4 regions of the Micromonospora sp. WMMD729 genome follow, and region 3 is predicted to be linked to each of the others. Evidence: riboswitches for the same ligand, from Rfam matches in the RefSeq annotation. Region 3 holds a riboswitch; each other region holds the start of a gene.

Region 1 (4,876 bases), 680 kb from region 3:
CGCGCCGGCGTACGGATCCCGGCGGAGAAGTTCGTCGTGGTGGGCCGTCCCCAGGTCGAGTCGATCGAGGTACGCCAGGAGCCGGCGCGGGGCCTCGCGCACCCCACGGTGCTCTACACCCCGACCTGGACCGGGCACCACGCCGACGCCGACTACTGCTCGCTGCCGGTGGCCGAGGAGTTGCTGCGGCGGCTGCTGGAGCGCGGCGCGACGGTGATCCTTCGGGCGCACCCGTACACGACGCAGAACCCCGCGTCGGCGCGCCAGTTGGGCCGGCTCACCGAACTGCTGGCCGCCGACCGCGCCCGCACCGGCCGGCAGCACGTGTTCGGCGCGGCGGCCCGTGAGCTGAGCCTGACCGAGTGCGTCAACCGCTCGGACGCGCTGGTCTCCGACGTCTCCGGGGTGATCTCCGACTACCTCTACTCCGGCAAGCCGTACGCCGTCACCGACATGGGCGGCGAGGGCGACCTGTTCACCGAACGCTTCCCGCTGGCCGGTTCGGGCTACGTGCTGCGGCGCGACATGTCCAACGTGGACGCCGTGCTCACCGCCCTGCTGGACACCGACCCGCTGGCCGACGCCCGCTGGGTCACCCGCCGTCGTTACCTGGGGGACTTCCCCGCCGAGTCGTACGCCGAGGGGTTCCTCACCGCCGCCCGCCAGGAGCTGGCGTCGGCGCGGGAGGTACCCGCGCCCGCGCCCGCCTAGCCGATCAGCGGTACGGCTCCAGCAGCTCCAGCACGGCCGCCGGGTCCTCCAGGTGCGCGTTGTGCCCGAGGCCGGGCAGCGTGGCGACCGGTACGCCGTACTCCTTGAGCTGCGCGTCGGTGACCATCGGGTCGTGCTCCCCGCGGGCCAGCACCACCGGCACGTCGGTCGCCGCGAGCAGCGCGGCCAGGTCGGGCGCACCCACGGCGAACGCGGCGGTGTCCATCGCGAGCCGCCACCGGCCGTCGACCTGACGCAGACCGGCGTCGACCATCGGGTGGTCCGGGAGGACCAGACCGGTGAGGCCGGCGACCCGCAGGTACCGACGGGCGGCCTCGGTGCGGCTGGTGAACCAGCCCACCGGCCGGGCGGCGAGGTCCGCCGCGCGGGCCAGCTCGGCCGGTGACCAGACGGCCTTGATGCCCAGCCCCACCACCGCGTCCACCGGCAGCCCGGAGGCGCGGGCCGCCAGCGCCAGGCCGACCACACCACCGAGCGAGTGTCCGAGCACGACGAGGCGGTCGTCGGAGGTCAGGCCCTGCGCGACCCGCTGGGCGAAACCCTCGAAGGAGTACGACGCCAACGGCGCCGACCAGCCGTGACCGGCCAGATCGGGCGCCAGCCACCGGCCGGGCCAGTGCTGCTCCAGCAGAGGTGCCCAGGGCAGCCACACGTCACCCGTCGCCCCCATGCCGTGCAGCAGCAACAGGATCGGCTCACGGCCGGCTTGACCACCCGATTCATCCACCACGGCCGCAGTCTCCCACGGTTCCCGGCCCGGTACGAGAGCCGTTCAGCGGCGTGGTCCGCACAACGTCACGGGCGCCGCCCCTCGTGGGGACGGCGCCCGTGGCGTCGTGGGTGTCCGCGCCTCGATCAGGCGGAGTAACCCCGGGTGGCGATCCAGTTCGCCAGGTCGATAGTGGTGATCCAGTAGGCCGGGTCGGCGGCGTTCGCCGAGTCGGCGATCCGCACGATCCGGCCGTTGTCCTTGTAGCCGACGACGGCGATGTAGTGCCCGCCGCCGTAGGAGTGCCAACCGCCGTTGGTGTCGGTGGCGTCGCCGACGACGTTGGCCACCACGCCGCGACCGTCGGTGATGGCCTTGACGACGTCGGCCTGCAGGCGGTCGATCTGGGCCGAGCTGGGGGTACCCGCGAACATCCGGGTGCGGTACGGGGAGCCCTTCACCTCGGCGTTGAGCACCCGGGTGGTGTCCTCGGCCGAGTTGGTGCCCATCTCGGTGGTGCCCAGCTCCGCGCCGAGTTCCTCCTGGGTGCGGTCGATGCCGCTGGCGCTGAGCGCGTTGCGGGTGGCCGCCGGGCCGCAGTTGTAGTAGGTGTTCTGCGCCTCGTAGTCGTAGTCCAGGACCTTCGTCGCGGGCGGCTTGGGCGGCGTCGGCTTCCGGGTCAGGTCCGGGTTGCTCGTGGCCTTCGCGACGGGGGACGCGGCGCTGGTGGCCGGGGCGGCGGTGCTCGGTGCGGCGCTCGCCGACGGGGGCGCGGACCGGAGTTCGCCACGGGAGGCGACGGTGTCGCTGCGCATCTCGGCGACCGTGGTCGGGGTGCGCGAGCCGGCCGGGGCGTCGTCGGCACCGGCGACCAGGGCGCCGGTGGTAGAGGCGATGACCAGGGCCGCGGCGGAGGCGGCGACGATCTGGTACGGGCGCTCGGTCGCCAGGCGACGGAGCTGGCGCTTCAGGGTGTGCTTCACGAGGTCCTCCACGGTTCACAGGGAGAGCGGCACACCGGGGCTCGACCGGTATCCGGGCAGGCGTCAGCGCACGGGCCGTGGCCCGCGGATGATGAACCGCTCAGGGGAACGCCCGGCGTGACCGGGCGGGAAGTGCGGTGACCGGGGGTCAGCTCACCGTCACGAGGCGGGTGAGCGGAGACACCGCTACGCCGTGGAGGCGGAGGAACAAAGAGGGGGGCGAGGGATGCTGCACGAGGATGGAACTCCTTCCGTCACCGCCTACCGGGTTAGCTGACGGATTCGGGCGGGAAGATCGCCCTACCGCGGGCCGTGGCTCGCGGATTCACCCCGGACTTACTGTGGGTCCCCGGTTCGTTGTTCACGATTGAGCGGGTCGGCGCGGCGTCGCCTGTTGCGATCGGTTACCGCACCGGACGGGACGACACTACTGGTCGGTCCGCACTCTGCCAAGCCGCTCTCACCTGCGTAAACATCATTTGGCACCGCAATTTCTGCGCGTTTGGCCGCTGACGTGACTCGATGGGACAACCGGTTCCGCCGGCACCTGCGGGCGACAACCGGACACGGCGCCGAGAACGCCGCCGCAATCGCGAGAACAATGGCCGCCGATGATGCCGGTCGCCCGATTTTCGCCGCCGGTGACCCGCCTCACATAACGGATCGGGCTCAACCGGCGCGGACCGGACGCCAGCGTGCAGCCACGGCCGTAGGCGACACCCGGGTCACCGTACGGCGCGAGGGCACCGCGACCGGCCGTGACCGCACCGCCGCCGCGTACGCCTCCTGGGCGAGGGCGCGTGCCGACGAGGCGGCCACCTCCGCGTCCCGCCAGGCCGTCCGCTCGCGCTCGGCGGCCGTCCGGTGCTCGGCCAGCCTCGCGTCCCGGATCGCCCGGATGAGCAGCACCTCCTGCTCGACCGGGTGCCGGCGCGGATCCCAGCCGCGCCGGTGCCCGAACACGTCACCGAGCTGCGCCATGGTCAACTCCCCGCGCCAGTACGCAGCCATCGCGGCCCGGTGCAGGTAACGCTCCCGGGCCGCGTACTCGGCGGGGGTGTGCGGGGTACGCGGTGTCGGCAGCGCGCCGGCGGTGGCGACCCGGCGGGCCGCGCTGTCCGCCTCGTCGTACGCCGTCCAGGCCCGCTGAGCGTCGTCCTGAGCGACCAGCCAGTCAGCGCGCCGCCGCCGGGCGGTCCGCGCCGCCCGGGCCGAGGCCACGGCCACCTCCTCGGCGTACCGGCGCAGGTCGGCGATCTCCGCGGCGGCCGTCTCGCGGGCGGTGGGCGTCGGCGGCGTGGGATCGGCCGGGAGCGAGTCCCGCTCCGGGCGGGCCACCAGGACGGCGAGGACCGTCAGCGCCAGCAGGAACAGGGCCGACCAGATGGCGGCGGCCCGGGGCACCCCGGTCAGGAACTGGTAGAAGACGACGGTTTCCATGGTCGGCTCCTCGGCATGAGCACGTCAGCGATGGGATGCCGCACGGCGAAGGTGCGGGCGATGTGTCGTCAGATGCGGTGACGGGGGCGCTCGGCCTGGCGACGCCGCCCGTGGTGGACCTGGCGGTCGGTGTGGACTCGGCGCTTGCCGTACGACTCGGCGCTCCCGCCGGATGGCGCGCCGACCCCGGCGGGTGACCCGCTAGGCCGGCGGCGCTCGGGGCGTCCGGCCGGCCGAGCCGGCGGCTCGCAGAAAGCGTTCCGCGCCCGTGCCCACCGAGGTCACCGCGGTCGGGGGGCCGGGCAGGAGACCCGGAGCACCGAGCAGCGCGGGTTGCGGGTCGACGGGCCGCGCCGGCAGCACGCCCGCGGCGGCCTCGGCGACGCTCACTCGAGTGACCGGGTCTGCGGCGGCCCGCCGGGCGGCGTGCTCTGTGCCGGCCCGCTGCGTGGTGGCCTGGTCGGCGCTGGTCCGCTGCGACGCGGCCCGGTCTGCGCTCACCCGCTGCAAGGCGGCCCGGTCTGTGCTCGTCCGCTGCGAGGCCGCCCGGTCGCCGCTCGCCCGCTGCGAGGCCGCCCGGTCGGCGCTCGCCCGCTGCGCCGCAGCTCGGTCGGCGAGGGCTCGGCCGGCGGTGACCGTGGCGCTGACGGCGGTCGTCCGGTCCGCGCGGGCGGACGACTGCACGGTGGACGGCGACACGGCAGCGGCCGGAGCCGGCAACAGCGCCGGGGCCGCGCCGAGAGCGAGCGACAGGACGGCGAGGCTGGTCAGCACCCGGGTCGCCCAGCGCGCCACCCACCACAGGGGACAGGTGAGCGCGACCGGGAGCACCACCTCACGCTACCGTCGCAACCGCCCGTACGCATCGGCGACGGGCGTGTCGACCCGCGCCGCGCCGACCCCGTCCGACCAGGGTGGACAGGGTGACGGGAGCCAGCGCTGGTGGGTGCCACCGCGCCCGGTCATGATCGTGCCCGATCGTTGATGTGGTGGCCCCGACCGGCCGACGACA
Region 2 (4,876 bases), 2.3 Mb from region 3:
ATGCAGTGGCGGATGATCGGTCGGCGCGGGCGGTTGGCCTCGTGGACGGTGGTGGGCGACCCGGCGCAGACCGCGTGGACCGGCGACCCCGAGGAGCTGACCCGGTCCCGTGACCAGGCGCTGGGCCGGCGCAAACGACACGACTTCACGCTCACCACCAACTACCGCAACTCGGCCGAGATCTTCGCGGTGGCGGCGGCGGAGATCCGCCGGCTCTACCCGGATCTCTCCCTGCCGACGGCCGTCCGCTCCACCGGTGTCGACCCGGTCGAGCTGGTGGTGCCGCCCGCCGGGCTCCGGGCCACGGTGGTGGAGGCGGCCACCGGCCTGCTGGGCGAGGTCGACGGCACGGTCGGGGTGATCACGCCGGTCACCCGCCGCGACGAGGTCGCCGGTTGGCTCGACGCGCTCGGCGCGGCGCGCTTGCAGGTGGTGACCAGCCTGGAGGCCAAGGGCATGGAGTACGACGGGGTGGTGCTGGTCGCCCCGAGTGAGATCCGGGCCGATCCGGGCTCTGGCGTCCGCACGCTCTACGTGGCGCTCTCGCGCGCCACCCAGCGGCTCACCACCATCGACCCGACCGGCTGACCGTCGCGTTGGCGGTACCGGTCGGACGGGGCCGCCCGTACAGTTGCACACATAGCGATGTGAGCATACATTTGACCCGGTCCCGGGCGGCGTCGGAGGGTGGGTTTCGTGGGAGCAGGACATGACCACCACCACGCGTCGGTCGCCAACGCCGCCCACCAGCACCGGGGACGGCTCTGGGCCGCCTTCGGGCTGCTCGCCACCCTGATGGTGGTCGAGGCGGTGGCCGCCTTCCACACCGGCTCGCTGGCCCTGCTCTCCGACGCCGGACACATGTTCACCGACGTGCTCGGCATCGGGATGGCGCTCGCCGCGATCACCGCCACCCGACGGGCCACCGGCGATCCGCAGCGCACGTTCGGGCTCTACCGCCTCGAGGTGCTCGCCGCCCTGGCCAACGCCGTGCTGCTCTCCGGCGTGGCGGTCTACGTGGTGATCGAGGCGATCGGCCGGTTCGGCGACCCGCACGAGGTGCTCAGCGGGCCGATGCTCACGGTGGCTGTCCTCGGCCTGCTCGCGAACGTGATCGCGTTCGCGCTGCTGCGCGCCGGCGCCCGGGAGAGCATCAACCTCCAGGGCGCCTACCTGGAGGTGCTGGGCGACCTGCTCGGCTCGCTCGGCGTGATCGGCGCGGCGCTGCTCATCACGGTCACCGACTGGTGGTGGGCCGACCCGCTGGTCGCGGTCGCCATCGGCGTGTTCATCCTGCCGCGCACCTGGCGGCTGGGGCGTGCCGCCGTACGCATCCTCGTGCAGGCCGCCCCGGAACACCTCCAGGTCACCGCCGTGCACGACCGGCTGGCCGCGGTGCCCGGCGTGGTCGAGGTGCACGACCTGCACGTCTGGACGCTCACCTCGGGCATGGAGGTGGCCTCCGCGCACCTGACCATGGCGCCCGGCGCGGAGGTCGGCGCGGTGCTCACCGCGGCGCGCACCGCCCTGCGGGAGGACTTCCGCATCGAACACGCCACGTTGCAGACCGAGCCCGGGGCCGCCCCGGGGGCGTGCGGCTCCATCGAGTGGTGAACATCTGCGTCACCACGCCCGCACCGTCCGTCACAACGGCTGCACAGACCCCACCAGCACCGGTAGGCTCTGTCCCGGCCACCACCCGGCGGCGCCTCCCGGCGCCGGTGGCGGCCGCCGCCTAATCGCCCGACAGGGCGAACCGGGGAACCATGTTCCTGGGGTGCATCCGCGTCAGCGGTAGGGATCTTCCGTCCCGAACCCGTCAGCTAACCCGGTCGGCGGCTGACGGAAGGACATGCGTAGTGGCACCAGCACGACCTCTGGCCGCCCGACTGGCGGCACTGATCGTCATGATGGTCACCCTCGGCGTCGCGCTCCCGGTCGGCGCCGCCAGCGCCGCTCCCCCCGGCGGCCTGCGGGCCGCGATGGCACCGGACGGTGACGAGGAGGGCGGCACCCCCGCGCTGCGGGCCCAACTCGAGGCCGCCAGCAAGGGCTACCTGGACGCGAAGCGCGCCCTGGACACCTCCGTCCAGCGGCAGCAGCAACTCGCGGTCAAACTCAAGGACACCGAGGCCGAGATGACCGTCCGCAACGGCAAGGTCGGCGAGATCGCCGGCGTGGCGTACCGCACCGGTCGACTCAGCACCGTCTCGGCCCTGCTCAACAGCAACACCCCCGAGGGCTTCATGGACCGGGCGGCCGCCCTCGACGTGGTGGCCGCCAACGAGGACCGGGTGCTGCGCGACCTGCACGCCACCCGGGACGAGGCGAACCGCACCCGCGTCGCCCTGGACGGCGAGATCCGGGAGCAGCGTAAGCAGGTCGAGGTGATGGCCAAGCGCAAGGAGCAGGCCGAGCGGGCCCTGACCGTCGCCAACGACAAGGCACGCACCACCGCCGCCGACACCGGCTCCAACCGGGGCACCTCCACCGCCAACGCCCAGCCCGCCCCCCGCAACTCCGACGGCTCCTGGCCGTCCGAGTCGTGCAGCGTCAACGACCCCACCCCGGCCAGCGGCTGCATCACCCCCCGCACGCTGCACGCGCTCAACCAGGCCAAGGCCGCCGGCTTCACCCGGTACGTCTCCTGTCACCGCAACGGCGGCTCGGGCGAGCACCCCAAGGGCCGGGCCTGCGACTTCGCCGCGCAGAAGGGCGGCTTCGGCGGGGTCGCCAGCGGCGGGGACAAGACGTACGGCAACAACCTGGCCGCGTACTTCATCCGCAACGCCGACCGGCTCGCGGTGCTCTACGTGATCTGGTTCAAGCAGATCTGGCTACCCAGCAGCGGCTGGAAGGCGTACAGCGGGGGGAACGGCGACCCCTCCAGCGACCACACCAACCACGTACACCTGTCGGTGTACTGACCGCCGAGGCCGTCCGGGGTACGTCAGCGGGCGTACCCCGGACGTCGTCGGCGGTCGGACGACGCCGCCGGGTCGGGTCGGCAGCATTCGGGGTATGCCGCGAATCGCGCCCACCACCCGCAAGGCCCTGCTCACCCTGCACCTGGTCACCTCCCTCGGCTGGCTCGGAGCCGACCTGGTGCTGCTCACCCTCGGCATCGCGGCCCAGCGCGGCGCCGATCCGGCCGTGGTCTACCCGGTCGCCGGACTCGTCGGCACCGTACTCTTCGCGCCGCTGAGCGTGCTCGTGTGGCTCGTCGGTGTCGCCAGCGCGCTGCTCACCCCCTGGGGACTGCTGCGCTACCGGTGGGTGGTGATCAAGCTCGTGATCACGACGGTGATGGTCGGGCTGGTGCTGTTCCTGCTCACTCCGAACCTGCGGCACGCGGCCGCGCTGGGCGCCGCCCTACCCGCGCGGGACCGCGCCGACCTGGTGATCGCGCCCGCGGTGTCGACCAGCCTCATGATCATCGCGACGGTGCTGTCGACGTACAAGCCCTGGGGACGCCGATCCGCGCGACCCCGCCGCACCGGGGCCGCACGAGCCGCGACGCAAACTCCTCGCGCTGGCAGCACCGGGCACGATCGCGCGATGACGCGGTGAGCAACGCCGTCGCCATCACGATCAGGCTGCTCACCGGCGAGATACCCGCCTGATCACGACGGCCGCGCGCCGGAAGCCAAGGGGGTGCGCACGTCCTTTGCTCTGCTTCAACCGACGCAACATAAAGCGGCGCGAACCGTTGCGTCCGTTGAAGCAGAGCAAAGGGTCATGCTCAGGCATCCGGGTCGGGTCGGGCCACGCCAGACCGGGCCACGCCAGACCGGGCCACGCCAGACCGGGCCACGCCAGACCGGGCCACGCCAGACCGGGCCACGCCAGACCGGGCCACGCCAGACCGGGCCACGCCAGACCGGGCCCGGGGGCCGCGTCGATCGTCTGCCTGCGACGGGTTGCGCAATCAGGAGGCCAGAGTGTCGAGGGCCGCGCCGAGCCGCGCGGCCAGGGCGAGGTGGGCGGCGCGGGCCTGGCGGAAGGCGTACCGGAACAGCGGGGTCGGTGCGCGCAGGGTGATGTCGACGTCGATGCGGACCAGGCCGTCCGGCTCGGCGCGCAGCCGGGTGTGGTTGCGGACCGTGGTGGCGGGCCACTGGTGGGCCACGGTGACGATCTCGTCGGGCTCGCTGACCAGCACGTCCGCGTGGTACGTGGTGCGGAAGCGCAGTGGGCCGGCGGCCAGCCTGTCGTTGATCGTGTAGCTGGCGCGGGCACCCGGGCGGGGCGTCACCTCACGGACCCGCACGATCAGGGGATGCAGCTCGCCCTGACGGGTCAGGTCGCTCAGGAACGCGGCCGCCTCGGCTACTGAGCAGCGGGCCTGGACCGTGTAGCTGAAGGTATCGCTGCTGAGCACACCGTCTCCCGACGTCGCTGGTCGCACGATCGTCCCGTACCCCGCCCGGGCTGGCAACGGCCGGACGGACACCGTGCGTTGTCCCGGCATTCGCGCAGCGTTCCCACTACGGTCGGCTGATGGGAAATCACCGGCTGTGACGAAGGGTGGACGTATGAACGGTGCCGACCGGTGAGCGGGCACGTGATGGTCTTCGCGCCGACACCGCAGTTGACGGTGACCGTGGACCAGCCGAGCGACCAGCCCGAACTGCACCTGCACCCCGGCGGTCAGGGCGTCTGGCAGGCCCGCATGGTGCTGTCCCTCGGGGTCGACGTGGTGCTCTGCGCCGCGCTCGGCGGCGAGATCGGCCAGGTGTTGGAGCCGCTGCTGGTCAGCGAGGGAGTGGACCTGAAGGTCGTGGTACGCGACTCGGGCAGCGGCGCGTACGTGCACGATCGGCGCGGCGGCTCCCGGCGGGAGGTCGTGGACGTGCCCGGGGACCGCCTGAGCCGC
Region 3 (4,876 bases):
CCACCCCGCTGCTCGCCGCCGCGCGCACGCTGCTGCGGGCCGCCCTGCCGGAGATCGACCGGCGCGGTGTCACCCTGCTCGGCGTCTCGGTGGGCAACCTGGACGACAACCCGGTCCAGCCGGAGTTGCCGTTCCAGGCCGACACCGGGGCTGACCTGGACGCCGCCGTGGACGCGGTCCGGGACCGTTTCGGCTCGACGGCGCTCACCCGGGCGGTACTGCTCGGCCGTACGCCCGGGGTCGAGATGCCCCTATTGCCGGACTAGCCGCTGCGACCGGAGACACATCACAGCAGGTCGGCGGTTTAGCCGACCGCCCACGGGTGAATTCTTGACCGGAAAGCCTGACGAGGGGGGCCCATGTCCGACGAGACCAGCAACCGACCGAGCCGTCGCGCCGAACGCCCGCACGACGTGACCGACCCGCTGCTGTGGCAGCTCGCGGTCGACGTGCTCGACGTGCACGAGCCCGACGACGAGGGTCACTGCCGCAATCTCCAGTGCGCCGGCCAGTCCTGGCCGTGCACGGCGCGTACCACCGCCGAGCAGTCGCTGCGACTGGCCCGCAGCACCCCCGACGCGGCCGGGACGGCCGACGGCGGCGAGGCCGACACCGAGTGGCCGGCCGGGACGGCCGCGCCGGCGCCGCGTTGGGGCTGGAACGCCGACGTGATGGCCCGCCGCGACGCGCGGACGGCCGCCTCGGCGGCCTGACGCGTCCCCCGGGAGACAGCGCACAGACGAACGAACGCTCGGCCGGGGATCCGGCCGAGCGTTCGCCTGTGGTACGTCAGAGAGCGAGCCGCTGCCCCGGGAGGATCAGACCCGGGTCCGCGCCGATCAGCTGACGGTTGCGCTCGTACAGGGCGTGCCAGCCGCCGCTCTGCCGGTGCCGCTCGGCGATCTCGGACAGGGTGTCCCCCGGCCGGACCACGTAGGTGTCACCGCTGGCCGCCGGGGCGGTCCGCTCGTGGTTACGGGTGGCCGGCCGGTCGCCGCGCGACGAGTGCTCCTTGCCGGCGGTGGACGACGACGACGTGCCGGTCGACGTCGTCGAGGACTTGCCGGTGGACTTCGTCGCGGAGCCGCCCGACGAGCCGCCCTTGCGGCCGCAGGTCGGCCACGCGCCGATGCCCTGCCCGTCGAGCACCTTCTCGGCGATCGCGATCTGCTCGCCACGGCTGGCGAGGTCGGCGCGGGCGGCGTACTTCTTGCCGCCGTAGCCGGCCCAGGTGCCCTGGGAGAACTGCAACCCGCCGTAGTAGCCGTTCCCGGTATTGATCTTCCAGTTGCCGCCGGACTCGCACTGGGCGATCGCGTCCCAGTTGACACCGGCCTGGGCCGGGGCCGCCGGGCCGAAGAGGGCGACGGCGCCGGTGACCGCGCCGACGGCCAGGGTGCCGACGGCGACGCGGCGGGTGGTGACCCGTCGATGACGGGGGGTGTACGCAGACGTCATGGAACTTTCCTCCACGCCGGCGAGGTGAGCTGTCGGGTTCGGGCCGAGGAGCCCGGCCGCGCGCTGCGGCTTCACCCCGAGGTGACATGCACCGAGGAACCTGGGTCCCCCGCTCCTGCCCGGGTTCTGTTTCCGACGACCGGGGGCAGGATTTGGCGTTACCGGTCGCGGCGTCCACGGTGGCGGACCCGACCGACGGTAGGCACGGTCGCCGACGGTCGCCCACCGCTTGTGAAGTTGTTCACCGGCCCGCGCGGGGCACCCCGGCCAGCGGTTGCGAACGACGTTCACCTGTGCACCGACCACGATGGACCGATTCCGATCACGGTGTGACGCGTACCTGGTGAATTGACGTTCGGACAGGAAACCGTAGACAACCGATCGCGATGCTCCGAAGCGCACCGGGTCCATCCCGGACCCCACACGCAGGAGGAACCCATGGCGCTCCAGCAGAGTCGCACCGGCCGTCGCCGCGCCGCGGCCACCCTCGTCGCCGTACTGGCCGGCGTGGGCCTGACCCTGTCCACGCCGGCCGCCGCACAGGCGGCCAGCCCGTGCACCAGCCTGACCTTCTACCGGGTCGGCGGCTACCCGGGCGGGGCGGACATGCACGTGCCGACCGTCGGCTGGCAGACCGGGAACAAGAGCTGCTACCTCAGCTACGGCCACTCGAACTCGGCGGTGCTGGTGTTGCAGGAGGCGCTGAACAACTGCTACTCGCGGTCGCTCACCCTGGACGGCAACTACGGTTCGAAGACCCGCGAGGCCGTCCGGTACGCCCAGCACAAGATCAACGAGGACATCGTGTACGCGAACATCGCCGAGGACGGCGAGTACGGCCCGCAGACCCGCGCCTACATGGGCTTCGCGATCTTCGGGGTCAACGGCGGTCCGGTCATCCCCAACGTCTGCTACTACCCGGGCTGACACCACCCGCAGCGCCGGCCGGGGTCCCCGTGGACTCCGGCCGGCGCCGTGGTGGCCCCCACAGGTGCGGCTGCGCCGGGTGAGCCCCGCCCCCGCGCAGCCGTCGGATCAGCAGACCCGGACCGCCTCGATGCGCTTGTTCCAGGTCCCCCCGATGGCGGCCGTGTCGTATGCCAGGTTCGCCCGGTAGCCGTACGCGTGCTGGTAGCCGAGCAGGCCGGTGGCGTTCGCGTTGTCCCAGAAGGTGGAGACGGTGCCGGACGGCCGGTTGTTGATGATCGACTGAGCCTGGTTGCGGAAGTACGAGGGCAGCGTGACGTCCTTACACCAGTTGTACGGCCCGTCGAGCAGGAAGATGTCGCCGCTGAAGTTGGCCCCGGAGTACAGGCAGAGCAGACCCGACGGGCAGGCGTAGTTGGCCTGGGCCGGGCTCGGGGCGACGCCGAGTGTGGCGCCCACGGCGACCACGCCGAGCAGCGCCGACGTGAGTCTTCGCAGAGCAGTTCGCACGATGATGACCTCCGGTGTCGTCACGACCGGGACCGGCCGTGAGTCGAGTTGCCGACATCACGTTGATCGATGTCGTTGTGCCAACGATGATCTGCGCGGAAGGTCGACGAATTCCTGCCGGAACCTCAATCCGGGGTGTCCCGGCACCGGGTGGGCGACCGGCAGCACAGCGAGCGGCGATTCATGGAAATTCGGGTCCTCGGGCCGGTCGAGGTCTGGGCGGAAGGTCATCCGGTCGATGCCGGAGCGGCCCGGCAGCGCGCCGTGCTGGCCGCGCTGGCGGTCGACGTGGGCCGACCGGTCCACCTGGACGCTCTGGTGGACCGGGTCTGGGGCGACGCGTCGCCGCCCCGCGTCCGCCACAACCTGCACGTCTATCTCGCCCGGCTCCGCCGGGTGCTGGCCGACGCGGGCGCACCCGACGCGCTGGCCCGCCGGTCGGGCGGTTATCTCCTGGACCTGCCACCGGAGACAGTGGACGGCCCGCACTTCGAGGCGTTGCGGCACCGGGCCGACGCTCTGTCCGACCAGGACCCCGAGCGGGTGGACCTGCTGCGCCGGGCGCTGGAGCTGTGGCGTGGCGAGCCGCTGGCCGGACTACCCGGCGAGTGGGCGGCCCGGGTCCGACAGGACTGGCACCGCCGGCACACCGACACCGCCGTGCAGTGGGCCCGTGGGATGCTGCGGCGGGGCGAGCCGGATGCGGTGATCGATCCGCTGACCCGGCTCGCCGACGAGCATCCGCTGGACGAACCGGTCGCCGCCGTGCTGCTGCACGCGCTGGCCGCGGCCGGTCGGGGTGCGCAGGCGCTGACGTACTACGCCCGGCTGCGGGACCGACTCGCCGACGCGCTCGGCGTGGACCCGGGCGTCGAGCTGCGCCAGCTGCACCAGGCCATCCTGCGTGGTGAGGTCACCGTGCCGGCCGCGCAGGCGCTTCCCGTACCGGCCGGCGCGGGGGACGTCGCACGGACCCGGGCGGACCGCCCGATCCCCGCGCAGTTGCCGTCGGATGTGCGGGGCTTCGCCGGGCGGGATGCGGAGCTGGCCCGGCTGGACGTGCTGCGGGCGTCCGCCGAGGAACGACCCGGGGGCGTTCCGCTGGCCGTGCTCTCCGGAGCGGGCGGCGTCGGCAAGACGGCCCTCGCCGTGCACTGGGCGCACCGGGTCGCCGGGCAGTTCCCGGACGGGCAGCTCTACGCCAACCTGGAGGGCTACAGCCACAGCGGCGTCGTCCGCAGCGCGGAGCAGGTGGTCCGGGGCTTCCTGGCCGCGCTCGGCGTGCCGCCCCGCGAGGTGCCGGCGGACGAGCAGGCGCAGACCGCGTTGTACCGCAGCCTGCTCGCCGGTCGGCGGATGCTGGTGCTGCTCGACAACGCCCGGGACGCCGCGCAGGTCCGGCCGCTGCTGCCGGGCGCGGCGAGCTGCCTGGTGCTGGTGACCAGCCGGGACCGGCTCACCGGTCTGGTGGCCACCGAGGGCGCCGAGGCGATCGTGCTGGACCTGCTCAGTGCCGAGGACGCCCAGGCCCTGCTGTACGCGCGGATCGGGGCGCGGGCGAGGGCCGAACGGACGGCGGTCGACGAGCTGGTACGACTCTGTGACCGGCTGCCGCTGGCCCTGGTCGTGGTGGCGGCCCGCGCGGTGGTCCGGCCCCAGCTGCCGCTGGCCGAGTTGGGCGCGCAACTCCGGGCCGACGGCCGGCTGGACGGGCTCGACACGGGCGACCACGACAGCAGCGTGCGGGCGGCGCTGTCCTGGTCGTACCGGCTGCTGTCAGCGCCGACCGCGCGGCTGTTCCGACTGGTCGGCGGCAGCACGGACGTGACGGTGAGTACCGCGGCCGGGGTCAGTCTCGTCGGCGCCGGCCGACGGGCCGTCCGGGCGGCGTTCGCCGAGCTGGCGGACGCGCATCTGATGCTGGAGCGCGCCCCGGACCGGTACGCCATGCACGACCTGTTGCGGGCGTTCGCGGCCGAGC
Region 4 (4,876 bases), 2.8 Mb from region 3:
GGCGGCCGTGCACTGGACGTCGCGGCTGCGACGGGTCGGGCGAGTCTGCGGTACGGCCGGAGGCGCGGTCGCCGCGGGCGGGGTGTGCGGATCGAGCCAGACCTGGACGGCCGGACGCCCCACGGCGGTGCCCAGGCCGTGCTGGTCGCGACGGGTCAGCATCGCCACGTCGACGGTGAACTCGAACAGCCGCCAGTCGACCCGCGGCTCCGCCCGGGCACTCTGCGCCAGCCGGGCCACCCGGACCGGATCGGTGACCGGCCAGGCGTGGCCCGCCACGTACGCCTCGTCGTCGCTCTCCTCCGGCGGGAACGAGTGCAGCGCGTAACGGCCGTCCCGTTCGAGGTCGCGGCGCTTCGGCGAGTCGATGATGAAGCAGAACAGACCCTCGTCGGTGATGACCGGGGAGACCGGATGGACCCGGGGCCCACCGTCGGCGCGGACCGTGGCCAGATAGCCGAAGCCCGGCCCGTACTGCTGCAGGAGAACGCGGATGCCGTCGGCGAGGCGGGGCTCGTCGGCGGCGAAATCGGACCAGGAAGCCATGCGGGCATTCTATCGAACAAATGTACGAGGAGCGACCTCGACACGCTGGTCACCGCCCACCTCGCTATGGTGGTCCGATGCTGCTCTCCGACCGTGACCTGGTCTCCGAGATCAAGGCCGGCACGCTGGGCCTGGAGCCGTTCGAGCCCACCCTGGTACAACCCTCCAGCATCGACGTACGACTCGACCGGCTGTTCCGGGTCTTCAACAACCACCTCTACACCCACATCGACCCGGCCATGCAGCAGGACGACCTGACCTCGGTGGTGGAGGTGCCCGACGGCGAGCCGTTCGTGCTGCACCCGGGGGAGTTCGTGCTCGCCTCGACGCTGGAGGTGATCTCGCTCGGCGACCAGCTCGCCGGCCGACTGGAGGGCAAGAGCTCGCTGGGCCGCCTCGGCCTGCTCACCCACTCCACCGCCGGGTTCATCGACCCGGGCTTCTCCGGGCACGTCACGCTGGAGCTGTCCAACGTGGCGAACCTGCCGATCACCCTCTGGCCAGGCATGAAGATCGGCCAGCTCTGCATCTTCCGGCTCTCGTCGCCGGCCGAGCACCCGTACGGCTCGGTGGTGTACGGGTCGCGTTACCAGGGTCAGCGGGGGCCGACGCCGAGTCGCTCCTGGCAGAACTGGCGCGCCTGGCCGACGCGCTAGGGACGACGAGGGCCCGCCGCGAGCGGATCGCGACGGGCCCGAACCTGTCCCGCGTCGGTCAGCCGGGACGGCCGTAGCTGTGGATGGGCCCGTCGTCGACCTTCTTCATCTTGACGGGCACCCCGGCCTGGGAGGCGTGCACCACCCAGCCGTTGCCGACGTACATCCCGACGTGGTGGATGTCGCTGTAGTAGAAGACCAGGTCGCCAGGGCGCAGGTCGCTCTTGCTGACGTTCTTGGTGACCCGGCTCTGCGCGGCGGCGTTGTGCGGCAGCGACACACCGGCCTTCGCCCAGGCGGCCAGCATCAGCCCGGAGCAGTCGTACGAGTTCGGTCCCTCGGCGCCCCACACGTACGGCTTGCCGATCTGGGCGCAGGCGAACTTGACCGCGATACCGGCACCGCCACCCGGGTAGCTGGCCGGGCAGGGCGCCGGGCGCAGCGGACCGCCGCCGCCGTTGCCGTACACCTTGAGGCGGAGCTTCTGCAGCCGGTCGATCTCCTCGTTGATCTGCTTCTTCTTCGCCGCCAACTGGGCCTCGGTGCGGGTCAGCTGGGCCACCATCTCGTCCAGCGGCGCCTTCTGCCGGGCCAGCTCGTTGCGCAGGTCGGCGACCTGACGGACGTCCTCCTGCTGGTTGTGGGCGAACCGGTCGAGCATCTCGAGCTGCCCGACGACCTCGCTGGGCGACCGGCTGCCGAGCATCGTGTTCACGGTCGACAGGTTCTCGCCCATGTAGGCGCGCACGGCCAGCGCGCTGACCTTGTTCATGGCGGCGTCGACCTGACGCTCCAGCGGCGCGATCCGGGCGGCCAGGGCGTCGGCCTGCTTGCGCTTGAGGGCCAGGTCGGTACGGGTGGCGTTGTGCCGCTCGATGATCGGTTCGAGCTTGTTCCAGTCGTCGTCGATCTGCTTCTCGATCTCGGCGACGGACGGGTCGGCGTGGGCCGCCGTGGCGCTGCCGGTCAGGACGACGGCGACGCCGACCAGGGCGGCGAGGGCGGTGGTGAAGCGGGACCAGCGTGGACGCGGCACGGTCGACGTCGGGTCGGCCGGAGCCGACCGTCCGGACGACGGCCGCGGGGCATGGGAGGCCACCGGGTTCCGTACTCCTTCTTCCTGACCGCCTACCGGGTTAGCTGACGGGTTCGGGCGGGAAGTGGGCGCCCTACCGCAGGAACTGCGGATTCACCCCGGGGATCGTGGGTCCCCGGCTCGCTCGCGAGCGACTCGGCGGTGTCGGTCCGTTACCGCCCGGGGTGGGCAGACCTGCTACCGGGCCGACGAATGACCAGAGTAGAGACGGCCGTTACCGATCCGCAACCCGTGCGGCCGTGACACTCCGTACCGAATCGCGCGTTCCATCGCGGTGATGTGAAGGTTTCTTTCCGCTGATTTTGATACATGGAAAGGTATTGACGCGGACTCCCCCGTAGCGCGAAGGTGACCGCAACCGACACCAGTTCATATGTAGGGGGTTCGATGAAACGTCCGACCCTGCTCGCCGTCGCGCTGCTCACCGCCACGGCGACCGTACCGCTACCCGCCGGACCGGCCGCCGCGGCACCCGTGGCCGACCGCCAGCAGCAGTACGCCGCTGCCGCGACCGAGTACGGCGTGCCGCTCGACGTGCTGCTCGGCGTCTCCTACCTGGAATCCCGGTGGGACAGCAACGCCGGCACCCCGAGCACCAGCGGCGGCTACGGCCCGATGCACCTGACCGACGCCCGTCACGTGGCCGCCCTACCCCGGCGCGGCCACCACGACGCTCCGGGAGAGGACCCGCGCGGCGACGACTCCCGTCGCGCTCTGACGCCCGCGCCCGCCACCGACGACGCGCCGCCCACCGCCGCGCTACAGACGCTGGACGCCGCCGCCGCGTTGACCGGCGCCACCGTCGAGGCGCTGCGCACCGACCCGACCACGAACATCCGGGGTGGGGCGGCGCTGCTGGCCGCGTACCAACGGGAGGTCGGCGCCCCGGTCGGCGTCGGCACCGACCCGGCCACCTGGTACGGCGCGGTGGCCCGCTACGCCGGCGCGGACAGCGCCGATGCCGCGGCGGCCTTCGCCGACGAGGTCTTCACCACGATCGGCGCCGGCGAGACGCGGGTGACCGACGACGGCCAGCGGGTCACCCTGCCGGCCCGGACGGTCCGCCCCGAGCGGTCCTGGCTGGACCGGCTCGGGCTGCGGCGACTCGCCCGTCCGGACGGGCTGGAATGCCCCCGCACGGTGTCCTGTGAGTGGATCCCCGCCCCCTACGCGGCGTTCGGCGACGGCGACTACGGCAACCACGACCTCTCCGACCGACCCGGCCGGCAGAAGATCGAGTACATCGTCATCCACGACACCGAGGCGAGTTGGGCGACCACCCTGCAACTCGTGCAGGATCCGACCTACGTGAGCTGGCACTACTCGCTGCGCTCGGTGGACGGACAGATCGCCCAGCACGTCAGGACCAAGGACGTCGCCTGGCACGCCGGCAACTGGTACGTCAACGCCAAGTCGATCGGGCTTGAACACGAGGGCTTCGCCGCGCAGGGCACCTGGTACACGGAGGCGATGTACCGGACCTCGGCGAAGCTCGTCCGGCATCTCGCGCTGCGGCTGGGCATCCCGCTGGACCGCCAGCACATCATCGGCCACGACAACGTGCCCGGCACCACCGCGGCGACGGTGCGCGGGATGCACTGGGACCCGGGGCCCTACTGGGACTGGACGCACTACTTCGACCTGCTGCACGCGCCCCGACTCGACACCGGCACCCCGGCCACCGGGCTGGTCCGGATCGACCCCGACTACGCGACCAACCGGCCGGCGTTCACCGGGTGCGTCACCCCGGGAACACCGTGCGCGCCCCGCGGCTCCTCGTCGGTGGTGTTGCGTACCGCGCCGGCCCCGGACGCACCATTGGTCAACGACATCGCACTGCGTCCCGACGGCACTCCCGACACGATGGACGTGTCGGACCACGGCGCGCGGGCCTCCGCCGGCCAGACGTACGCGCTGGCCGGCCGGCAGGGCGACTGGACGGCCATCTGGTACCTCGGGCAGCGGGCCTGGTTCCACAACCCGGCGTCCGCCCCGACCGCGACCTGGACCGTCGGGATGGTGGTCACCCCGAAGCCCGGCCGGACCACGATCCCGGTGTACGGGCGGGCGTACCCGGAGCAGGCCGCCTACCCGGCCGGCGTGCCCTACCAGGCGATCTCACCGTTGCAGTACACCCTCGCCGCCGGCCAGCGGTACGCGGTCGGCGCGGTGCTGCCCGGCGAGTACTACCGGGCCAGCACCTTCGACGGCTCCTCGCCCGGCGACTGGACGGTGATCCGGGGCCAGAACCGGTACGCGCAGATCCAGTTCGGCCACCGCGTCATGTACGTCGACCTCGCCGACGTACAGCTCCTGCCGTCCCCGGTGGGCGCACCGCGCTGAGGGAACCGGTCGGCGCACCACGCTGAGGAACCGGTCGGCGCACCGCGCTGAGGAGACACGACGGCCCCCGGTCGAGGTGACCGGGGGCCGTCGTCGTGCCTGGTGGAGGTCAGCCGGGTCGGCGGAACCCGGCGACCGGCATGGTGTTGATGCTGGACACCTGCACCGGTTTGCCGGCGCGTGGCGCGTGCACCATCTGGTTGTTGCCCAGATACAGCCCGACGTGACTCAGGCC

Evidence for each region. A riboswitch is a leader RNA that binds a small molecule or an ion and turns the genes downstream of it on or off. The one in region 3 is predicted to bind cyclic di-AMP.
Region 1: another riboswitch for cyclic di-AMP. It lies ahead of ACN263_RS09015 (C39 family peptidase); the one in region 3 lies ahead of ACN263_RS12060 (transglycosylase family protein).
Region 2: another riboswitch for cyclic di-AMP. It lies ahead of ACN263_RS22340 (coiled-coil domain-containing protein); the one in region 3 lies ahead of ACN263_RS12060 (transglycosylase family protein).
Region 4: another riboswitch for cyclic di-AMP. It lies ahead of ACN263_RS30395 (NlpC/P60 family protein); the one in region 3 lies ahead of ACN263_RS12060 (transglycosylase family protein).

Annotation. Positions count from the first base shown of each region.
Region 1 is NZ_CP186059.1:1,960,875-1,965,750, reverse strand. It holds gene ACN263_RS09025 (CDP-glycerol glycerophosphotransferase family protein) at 1-711, shown strand, start outside; gene ACN263_RS09020 (alpha/beta fold hydrolase) at 716-1,462, opposite strand; gene ACN263_RS09015 (C39 family peptidase) at 1,588-2,436, opposite strand; cyclic di-AMP (ydaO/yuaA leader) riboswitch at 2,668-2,808, opposite strand; gene ACN263_RS09010 (hypothetical protein) at 3,094-3,864, opposite strand; gene ACN263_RS09005 (hypothetical protein) at 3,927-4,061, shown strand; gene ACN263_RS09000 (hypothetical protein) at 4,066-4,695, opposite strand.
Region 2 is NZ_CP186059.1:4,896,143-4,901,018, forward strand. It holds gene ACN263_RS22330 (HelD family protein) at 1-588, shown strand, start outside; gene ACN263_RS22335 (cation diffusion facilitator family transporter) at 697-1,614, shown strand; cyclic di-AMP (ydaO/yuaA leader) riboswitch at 1,723-1,854, shown strand; gene ACN263_RS22340 (coiled-coil domain-containing protein) at 1,860-2,927, shown strand; gene ACN263_RS22345 (hypothetical protein) at 3,022-3,570, shown strand; gene ACN263_RS22350 (SRPBCC family protein) at 3,929-4,381, opposite strand; gene ACN263_RS22355 (PfkB family carbohydrate kinase) at 4,553-4,876, shown strand, end outside.
Region 3 is NZ_CP186059.1:2,642,366-2,647,241, reverse strand. It holds gene dinB (DNA polymerase IV) at 1-266, shown strand, start outside; gene ACN263_RS12065 (hypothetical protein) at 360-713, shown strand; gene ACN263_RS12060 (transglycosylase family protein) at 790-1,458, opposite strand; cyclic di-AMP (ydaO/yuaA leader) riboswitch at 1,458-1,626, opposite strand; gene ACN263_RS12055 (peptidoglycan-binding domain-containing protein) at 1,897-2,385, shown strand; gene ACN263_RS12050 (peptidase inhibitor family I36 protein) at 2,494-2,895, opposite strand; gene ACN263_RS12045 (AfsR/SARP family transcriptional regulator) at 3,079-4,876, shown strand, end outside.
Region 4 is NZ_CP186059.1:6,581,842-6,586,717, reverse strand. It holds gene ACN263_RS30405 (pyridoxamine 5'-phosphate oxidase family protein) at 1-546, opposite strand, end outside; gene dcd (dCTP deaminase) at 624-1,202, shown strand; gene ACN263_RS30395 (NlpC/P60 family protein) at 1,261-2,301, opposite strand; cyclic di-AMP (ydaO/yuaA leader) riboswitch at 2,314-2,449, opposite strand; gene ACN263_RS30390 (N-acetylmuramoyl-L-alanine amidase) at 2,686-4,641, shown strand; gene ACN263_RS30385 (NlpC/P60 family protein) at 4,751-4,876, opposite strand, start outside.